Regions from separate parts of the Janthinobacterium sp. HH102 genome, predicted to be linked through region 2. Evidence: predicted binding sites of a transcription regulator. Region 2 holds the regulator's gene; the other holds the start of a gene.

What was found. Region 2 encodes HrcA, which represses chaperone genes, less so after heat shock. Its sites were predicted from a motif close to TTAGCACTCNNNNNNNNNGAGTGCTAA; they were not measured.
Region 1: groES (co-chaperone GroES) is a predicted target of HrcA. The motif match lies at 1,941-1,967, and genes of this name have one in related genera.

Annotation. Positions count from the first base shown of each region.
Region 1 covers NZ_CP062062.1:5,371,930-5,376,120, reverse strand. The annotation lists gene groL (chaperonin GroEL) at 1-1,357, opposite strand, end outside; gene groES (co-chaperone GroES) at 1,408-1,698, opposite strand; gene JAB4_RS24435 (hypothetical protein) at 2,223-2,969, shown strand; gene JAB4_RS24430 (hypothetical protein) at 3,126-3,389, shown strand; gene JAB4_RS24425 (cell division protein ZapA) at 3,389-3,700, shown strand; RNA gene ssrS (6S RNA) at 3,890-4,067, shown strand; gene JAB4_RS24415 (EVE domain-containing protein) at 4,159-4,191, shown strand, end outside.
Region 2 covers NZ_CP062062.1:6,123,165-6,127,355, reverse strand. The annotation lists gene JAB4_RS27930 (HAD family hydrolase) at 1-541, shown strand, start outside; gene hrcA (heat-inducible transcriptional repressor HrcA) at 659-1,675, shown strand; gene fur (ferric iron uptake transcriptional regulator) at 1,727-2,158, opposite strand; gene JAB4_RS27915 (outer membrane protein assembly factor BamE) at 2,355-2,996, shown strand; gene dapB (4-hydroxy-tetrahydrodipicolinate reductase) at 3,016-3,825, shown strand; gene JAB4_RS27905 (barstar family protein) at 3,834-4,160, shown strand.

The DNA.
Region 1 (4,191 bases), 750 kb from region 2:
TCATGCGCAGTGGCTCTTCCATTGCGCGCAGGACGATCTTGATACCAGCGTCTTGATCAGGATTGTCGCCCTTGACCGTGATGTTGGCGCGTGCGCGCAGCAGGGCTACGCCGCCGCCTGGCACGATGCCTTCTTCCACGGCAGCGCGCGTGGCGTGCAGTGCATCTTCAACGCGGGCTTTCTTTTCTTTCATTTCGACTTCGGTGGCTGCGCCAACCTTGATCACGGCAACGCCGCCAGCCAGTTTGGCCACGCGCTCTTGCAGTTTTTCACGGTCGTAGTCCGAGGTCGCTTCTTCGATCTGTACACGCACTTGTTTCACGCGTGCTTCGATCGAGGCAGCTTCGCCGGCGCCATCGATGACGATGGTGTTTTCCTTGCCCACTTCGATGCGTTTCGCCTGGCCCAGTTCGGCCAGGGTCACTTTTTCCAGGGTCAGGCCGACTTCTTCAGCGATTACCTGGCCGCCCGTCAGGACAGCGATGTCTTCCAGCATGGCTTTGCGGCGGTCGCCGAAGCCTGGTGCTTTCACTGCGCAGGTTTTCAGGATGCCGCGGATGTTGTTCACAACCAGGGTAGCCAGCGCTTCGCCTTCGATGTCTTCCGCGATGATCAGCAGTGGACGGCCAGCCTTGGCGACTTGTTCCAGTACCGGCAGCAGGTCACGGATGTTCGAGATTTTCTTGTCGCACAGCAGGACGAATGGGCTGTCCAGGACGGCAACTTGCTTCTCTGGGTTGTTGATGAAGTATGGCGACAGGTAGCCGCGGTCGAACTGCATGCCTTCAACGATGTCCAGCTCGTCGTTCAGCGACTTGCCGTCTTCTACCGTGATGACGCCTTCTTTGCCGACTTTTTCCATCGCTTCAGCGATACGCTCGCCGATCGAGTAGTCCGAGTTTGCCGAGATCGCGCCAACCTGGGCGATTTCCTTGGTCGTGGTGCAAGGACGGGCGATTTTCGCCAGTTCTTCGACGGTCGCTGCAACAGCTTTGTCGATACCGCGCTTCAGGTCCATCGGGTTCATGCCGGCGGCAACGAACTTCATGCCTTCGCGCACGATGGCTTGGGCCAGTACGGTCGCGGTGGTGGTGCCGTCGCCGGCGTTGTCGCTGGTGCGGGAAGCCACTTCCTTGACCATTTGCGCGCCCATGTTCATGAGCTTGTCTTTGAGTTCAACTTCTTTCGCTACCGACACGCCGTCCTTGGTGACGGTAGGGGCGCCGAACGAGCGCTCCAGCACGACGTTGCGGCCTTTCGGGCCCAAGGTGACTTTGACTGCGTTGGCGAGGATGTTGACGCCTTCGACCATCTTGGCGCGCGCTGCGTCGCCGAATACTACTTCTTTAGCTGCCATGTTCAATTCTCCTGAGTTTCGGGATGTATCTGTCTACAACGTGGAAACAATTACTTGACGACGATCGCCATGATGTCTTCTTCGCGCATGACCAGCAGCTCATCGCCGTCAACTTTGACGGTTTGGCCGGCGTACTTGCCGAACAGGACGCGGTCGCCCACTTTGACATCCAGAGGACGGACTTTGCCGTCGTCGAGAATCTTGCCATTGCCTACGGCAAGGACTTCGCCTTGATCCGGTTTTTCAGCAGCTGCATCAGGAATGATGAGGCCGGACGCAGTCTTGGTTTCCTGGTCGAGGCGTTTGACGATGACGCGATCGTTCAATGGGCGCAGATTCATACAAAACTCCTTAAAGTTCAATGGATAGGTGTTGCTAAATGAATACATGCCTGGCACAGCGCCAGGCGTGCTTTCAGTGACCGCCGTTGAAAGCAGCCCGCAACGGTCAAGCAAACCCCATGGCATCGGGTGCATGCCGGCGCTGGGCAGTGGTGGCATCGCGGCGTCGCCCGCCGCGTAGCGTTCCCTGCTGTTGCCCGGCAGACACCATCATGTCTTGAGGATTGCTACGAAAGAGTTTGTTAGCACTCTCTACTAACGAGTGCTAATTATAGGGACGGTAGGGGGCTTATTCAAGGGCTTATTCTCCGGGAAGATAAGCTTGGACGTTCTGCGCAGCCTGCATTTACGCAGGGTTTGCGCAAACGCAAGCCTCGTTCCCGGGCGTCAGCAACAGGCGCGACTCTAGCATGCCCGTCAGGCGAACGGCGTTCCTGTACGCACAGGAAACAGAGTTTTGCTATGGACTTTGATAAGATGATTGCAATTGCATATCAATATTCCCCTGTACCAGAAAGCACACCATGCCATCGACTCTTTCCCGTCCCGCCCTGCGCCTGCTCGGTGCCGCCCTCGTCGGCCTCGCCTGCCTGGGCAATGCCGCCGCGCAAACGCCCACGATTCTCGACGAGATCACCGTGGCGACCCTGACGCCGCTGGAAAAGGACATGCTGCTCAACGAGCTGTTCAACGACCTCAACAAGGACGACGACGACCAGGAAGCGCATGTGTGGGACAACGGCGGCGACCGTGGCGTGCGGGTGAAAGTCACATATAACTTCAGCAACTCCGGCATGACGGAACACAGCCTGAAGGCGCACATCTGCCGCGACCTGAAATTCGTCGTCACGGCGGGCGACAAGTCGCAAGACCTGAGCCGCCGTACGTGTTCGCAGAACAGCGGCCGTTGGGATGTGCAGGGCAAGGACCCGGCGCCCGTCGTGTATCCGCCTTTCCTGTCCGACGTGACCATCGCCAAGCTGAATGCGAAGGAACAGAAATCCTTGCTGACGGCCGCCGTGCGCACCTTGAAAGATGAAGAGGATGGCAAGAGCCGTGAATGGAGCAACAAGGGGCTGGGCAATGCCGTGCCCTTGCGCGTCACTTTGACGCCCTCGCGGACGGACGCCAAACCTGGCAGCTACCACCGTACTTGCCGCGACTTGACGATGGTGCTTGATGGCAAGAGCGGCAAGCAGGAATTGTCGCGCCGCTCGTGCGAAAACCGCTATGGCGCTCTCGATATCGAACCCGATTACGTCGACGAGTAAAACGCTGGCATCGCGGCGCCGGCGGATGCGTGCAGATGGCGAAACGCGCCGGAAAAAGCGTGTATTTCACGGCAACTGACCTGCATTGATGTAAATATGTGTGACAGCGGCGTGATTCGATTGACGCCCATGGAGCGTCCGCCCTATAGTGGCGGGATGATTTCCGAATTCAACGAATTATCCGACAAAATAGGCCTGCTGGCCGAAATGACCCATGCGCTGCGTCGTGAAAACGCGCAACTGCGCAAGGACAATGCCGCGCTGGCCGCCGAGAACGCCCTGTATGTGCAACGCATGCGCGAGGCGCAGGAGCGGGTCGAGGCGTTGCTGGAAAAAATTCCCGAACTGGTGCAAGCCGGTCTGGAGCAAGCCGCTTCGGAAGCGGGCGCCTATATTGCCGAGAACGAGAAGGAAGCGTAATGCCGCGTGTTGATGTCAATATCATGGGCCAGTCCTACAGCATGGTGTGCCGCGACGGCGAAGAGCGCGCGCTGCGCGAAGCGGCGATCTATCTCGATAGCAAAATGAAAGCCATCCGCGACGCGGGCAAGGTCAAGGGCAATGACCGCATCGCCGTGCTGGCCGCGCTGGGCGTAGCCGCGGAATTCCTCTCCGTGAAGTCGCCGCAAGGTCCGCTGTCGGAACTGACGATCCTGGAAGTGAAGCAAAAGATCTCGGCCATGCACACCGTTCTGGACAGCGCATTGACGCCCCAGGAAAACCTTTTTTAAACACCGAACCAAACCTACTGCGCGTCGCGACTTGCGGCCTGCGATGCTCGCTGTGCTCAAGCACAGCTGCGCTTCTTAGCCACAATTCATCGCCGCTCGCTACGGCTTTGTTCGGTGTTATTAATTGGATTTTAAGCGGACACGGTACGATTTGTCTTTGCGATGCGCGATCAAAGGAGTAAACTTGGGTCTACCCTGCGGTGTTCGCGATTGCCATATATTCCTTGAACCATTTATGCGCATCGGTTGCGAATTTTGTTTGATGGGAGTGAGCGTCGCTCGTTCGACGAACCCGAAATTGAACTAACGTGACCACCTTGAACCGTTTGGTTCGGGATGCCGGCATAGCGGCACAGGCGGGGCCCAATTTGCATTACATTTGTAAGTACAACTGAAAACGGTTGCCGCATCCTGCGCAACCGTTTTTTTTACGTCTGGCGCTTTCACACGGAGTCTGCATGAAACAATACTGGCTGATGAACTCCGAACCC
Region 2 (4,191 bases):
GGCCATGCTCAATGAACAACCGCATTTCCATGGCAATTTGATCGAGCTGCGCCGCGCGGGATTGCTGACCGCCTTTGAGGCCGCCGGCGAAGATCCCGCCCTGGTCGACGGCGCCATCGCGCAGTTCCTGGCGGCGCGCCATCGCGTGCAGCCGTATGACGATGTCTTGCCCGGCCTGGCCTGGATGGGGCAGCGCATGCTGGTCGGCTCGATCTCGAATGGCAATGCGGACCTTGAAATTATCGGCCTGGCGCAGCATTTTAAAGTGTCGATTGCCGCCAGCGATTTCGGCGTCGCCAAGCCTGACGCCAGCATCTTCCTGGCCGCTTGCGCCGCGCTGGGCGTGGCGCCCCATGAGGCCGTGTATGTCGGCGATGACTTGTATTTCGACGTGACGGGGGCGCAAGGGGCGGGCATGCGTGCCGTGTGGATGAACCGCAAGGGCAGCGATGCCCATCTGGCCGCCGGCGTGCAGCCCGACGCCATCTGCGCCAACTTTGATGAATTGCTGCTGTGGCTGCAGGGGCAGCTGGAAGATTGATCGCCGTCGGACGGGCGAACGTGCATAATAGGCGCTGTTGATGCACGTTCGGCCGCTTTCGTTGCCGCTTGCTTAACAATATGCTTGTTTAAAGAATATTTGCTTACCTAAGACACCATGCAACTCGATACACGTGCCCAAACACTGCTGAAAGCCCTGGTCGAGCGATATATCGCCGACGGCCTGCCGGTCGGTTCGCGCGCCTTGTCGAAAATTTCCGGCCTCGACCTGTCGCCGGCCACGATCCGCAACATCATGGCCGACCTGGAAGAGCTCGGTTATGTGTCCAGTCCGCATACCTCGGCCGGACGCATCCCCACGCCGCGCGGCTACCGCATCTTTGTCGACACCTTGCTGACCGTCCGGCACCTGGACGAGCACATGGTGGAGTCGCGCATGCGCCTGCAGACGCCGCAGCCGCAAAAAACCATCGCCAACGCGGCGCAGATGCTGTCGTCGCTGTCGCAGTTCGCCGGCGTCGTGCTCAGCCCGCGCCGCGAATCCGTGTTCCAGCAAATCGAATTCCTGCGCCTTTCCGAAAAACGCATCCTGCTCGTCATCGTCGCTCCCGGCGGCGATGTGCAGAACCGTTTATTGCTGACGGAGGCCGACTATACGCCGGCGCAACTGGTGCAATCGGCCAATTACATCAACCAGAATTACGGCGGCCTGTCGTTCGACGCCGTGCGCGTGCGTCTGCAGGGTGAATTGCGCCAGTTGCGCGACGACATGGGCAGCCTGATGCAGGCGGCCGTGGAAGCGGGCAGCGAAGCGATGGCCGACCATAGCGACGACATGGTCATTTCCGGCGAGCGCAACTTGCTCAGCGTGAGCGATCTGTCATCGAATATGCATTCGCTGCGCCAGATGTTCGACATGTTCGAGCAAAAGACGGGCTTGATGCAGCTGCTCGACGTGTCGAGCAAGGCGACGGGCGTGCAGATTTTCATCGGCGGCGAATCGAATCTGGTGCCGATGGATGAGATGAGCGTGGTGACGGCGCCGTATGAAGTCAACGGCAAGATCGTGGGAACGTTGGGAGTGATCGGACCGACGCGCATGGCTTACGAGCGCGTTATCCCGATCGTCGACATCACGGCCAAGCTGCTGTCGAGCGCGCTCAGCCATCATTGATGCGGTTCAATGCTGCGCCGGCCGGCCCCTTGCGGGAACGGCCGGCGTGGGTCAGGCTGTTTTGTGCGGGCAAGCTGTCTTGGTGCAGTTGCCGTAGATGGCCAGGGCGTGTTCGGCGATCTTGAAGCCGCGCTCTTCGGCCACTTTTTGCTGGCGGATTTCGATTTCTTCGTCGAAGAATTCTTCGACCCGGCCACAGTCGAGGCACACCAGGTGGTCATGGTGGGAGCCTTCGTTGAGTTCGAAAATCGCCTTGCCGGTTTCAAAATGGTTGCGGTTAAGCAAGCCGGCTTGTTCGAATTGCGTGAGGACACGGTAGACAGTTGCCAAGCCGACATCCATATTGTCGGCCAGCAGAATCTTGTAGACGTCTTCCGCGGTCAGGTGGCGTACCGGGCTACTCTGGAAGATATCGAGTATCTTCAGCCGTGGCAGGGTGGCTTTCAGGCCGCTTGCCTTGAGATCACTAGGATTGTTACTCATGTTTGTTGCTCGTATGTGGGTCAGGTGCTTTATCATATAGCGTTTTGTCGGGGAGTGCCAAAATATGCTTTTTTTTGGCGGGCCGGTCACTCCTGGCGTTTTGTTCATCCAATTGAGGTCATTTATGCGCGTAACCCCGGCTGTATTGCCATCTCTCTGGCACCGTATTTCATTTCGAGCACCAGTCGTGGCAGGCATGGTCTGTGTCGCGCTGGCCGTGTCCGGCTGCGCCAACCGTGGCATTCTTGGCGAAAAGCCGGCAGCTGCTCAAAAAGAAGGCAAGGAACTGGTTCCCGAACAGGGCGCACAAACGACCACCATTACGCCGCTGCAAAAATTCATGTGGTTTTTCTCGCCCTACCGTCCTGACATTCAACAAGGCAACTTTGTCTCCGAAGAGATGCTGGCCCAGTTGAAAGTAGGCATGACGCGCGACCAGGTGCGTTTCGTCCTCGGCACTTCGCTGCTGACCGATATCTTCCATGCCGACCGCTGGGATTATCCATTCCGCCTGGCGCGGGGCAGTGGCGAAACCACCAGCAGCCGCGTGGTCGTGTACTTCGGCAAGGATGGCAAGGTTGAACGTTTCGAAGGCGGCAACTTGCCGACGGAGAAAGAGTATATCGACCGCATCGCCGGTCCGTCGCCATTCGCCAAGGTCGCCAAGGCTGACGTGCCTGCCGCCGTCGTGCCATCGCCCGTGGCGCCGAGCGCCGTGCCGGTACCGGCCGATGCCGCTCCTGCCATTCCTGTGAGCAAGCCTGACGTTGCACCAGCACCAGCAACGGCGCCTGCCGCCGAGCCAGCACCGACGCCTGCCGCCGAACCCACCAAATAAGTTGTTGTAAGAGAATAAAATGACTGAACTGAAAATTGCCATCGCTGGCGCCAGCGGCCGCATGGGCCATATCCTGATCGAAGCGGTCAGCAACGCACCCGACGCCGTGCTGGCCGGCGCCCTCGACCGCGCCGGCTCGCCGTCCGTCGGCCAGGATGCCGCCGCCTTTCTCGGCAAGCCTGCCGGCGTGCTGATCGCGTCGGACCTGGCCACCGGCCTGGCCAATGCCGATTACCTGATCGACTTCACGCGCCCCGAAGGCACTTTGCAGCACCTGGCGTATTGCGCCGAGCATGGCATCAAGATGATCATCGGCACCACCGGTTTCGATGACGCGGGCAAGGCCGCCATTGCCACCGCCGCCGAAAAGACGGCCATCATGTTCGCGCCGAACATGAGCGTGGGCGTGAATGTCACCATGAAGCTGCTGGAACTGGCCGCGAAAAGCCTGTCCGAAGGCTACGACATCGAAATTATCGAAGCGCATCACCGCTTCAAGGTCGATGCGCCATCGGGCACGGCCCTGCAAATGGGTGAAGTGGTGGCCGGCGCCCTGGGCCGCGACCTGAAGGAATGCGCCGTGTACGGCCGCGAAGGCGTGACGGGCGAACGCGATCCGTCGACCATCGGCTTTGCCACCATCCGCGGCGGCGATATCGTCGGCGACCATACGGTGCTGTTTGCCGGCATCGGCGAGCGCATCGAGATCAGCCACAAATCGAGCAGCCGCGTCACCTACGCCCACGGCGCCCTGCGCGCCGCGCGTTTCCTGGCCGATAAGCCGACGGGCCTGTTCGACATGCAGGATGTGCTGTCGCTGAAGAACTGAGGAAGACTATGGCCACAGCCATCCTGAATGGAAAAGACATCACCGATGAAGCGAGCTTTCACGCGCAATGCGTGCAAGCCTTCGGTTTCCCCGCGTTCTACGGCAACAGCATGGATGCCTGGGTCGATTGCCTCAGCTACCTGCGCGACGATGAAAACATGACGCAGTTCCGTTTGAAACCGAACGAAGTGCTGGACATCGTGGTACAGGACGCTGACGCGATGAAGGCGCAAGTGCCTGATTTGCTGGAAGAAATCACGTTTTGCATCGCCGGCATCAATGAGCGCTATGACGATTACGGTGAAAAACCGGCATTGAAACTGGTACTCAAGTGAATGGAATGGTAGGTCGGATTAGGCCCTGCGG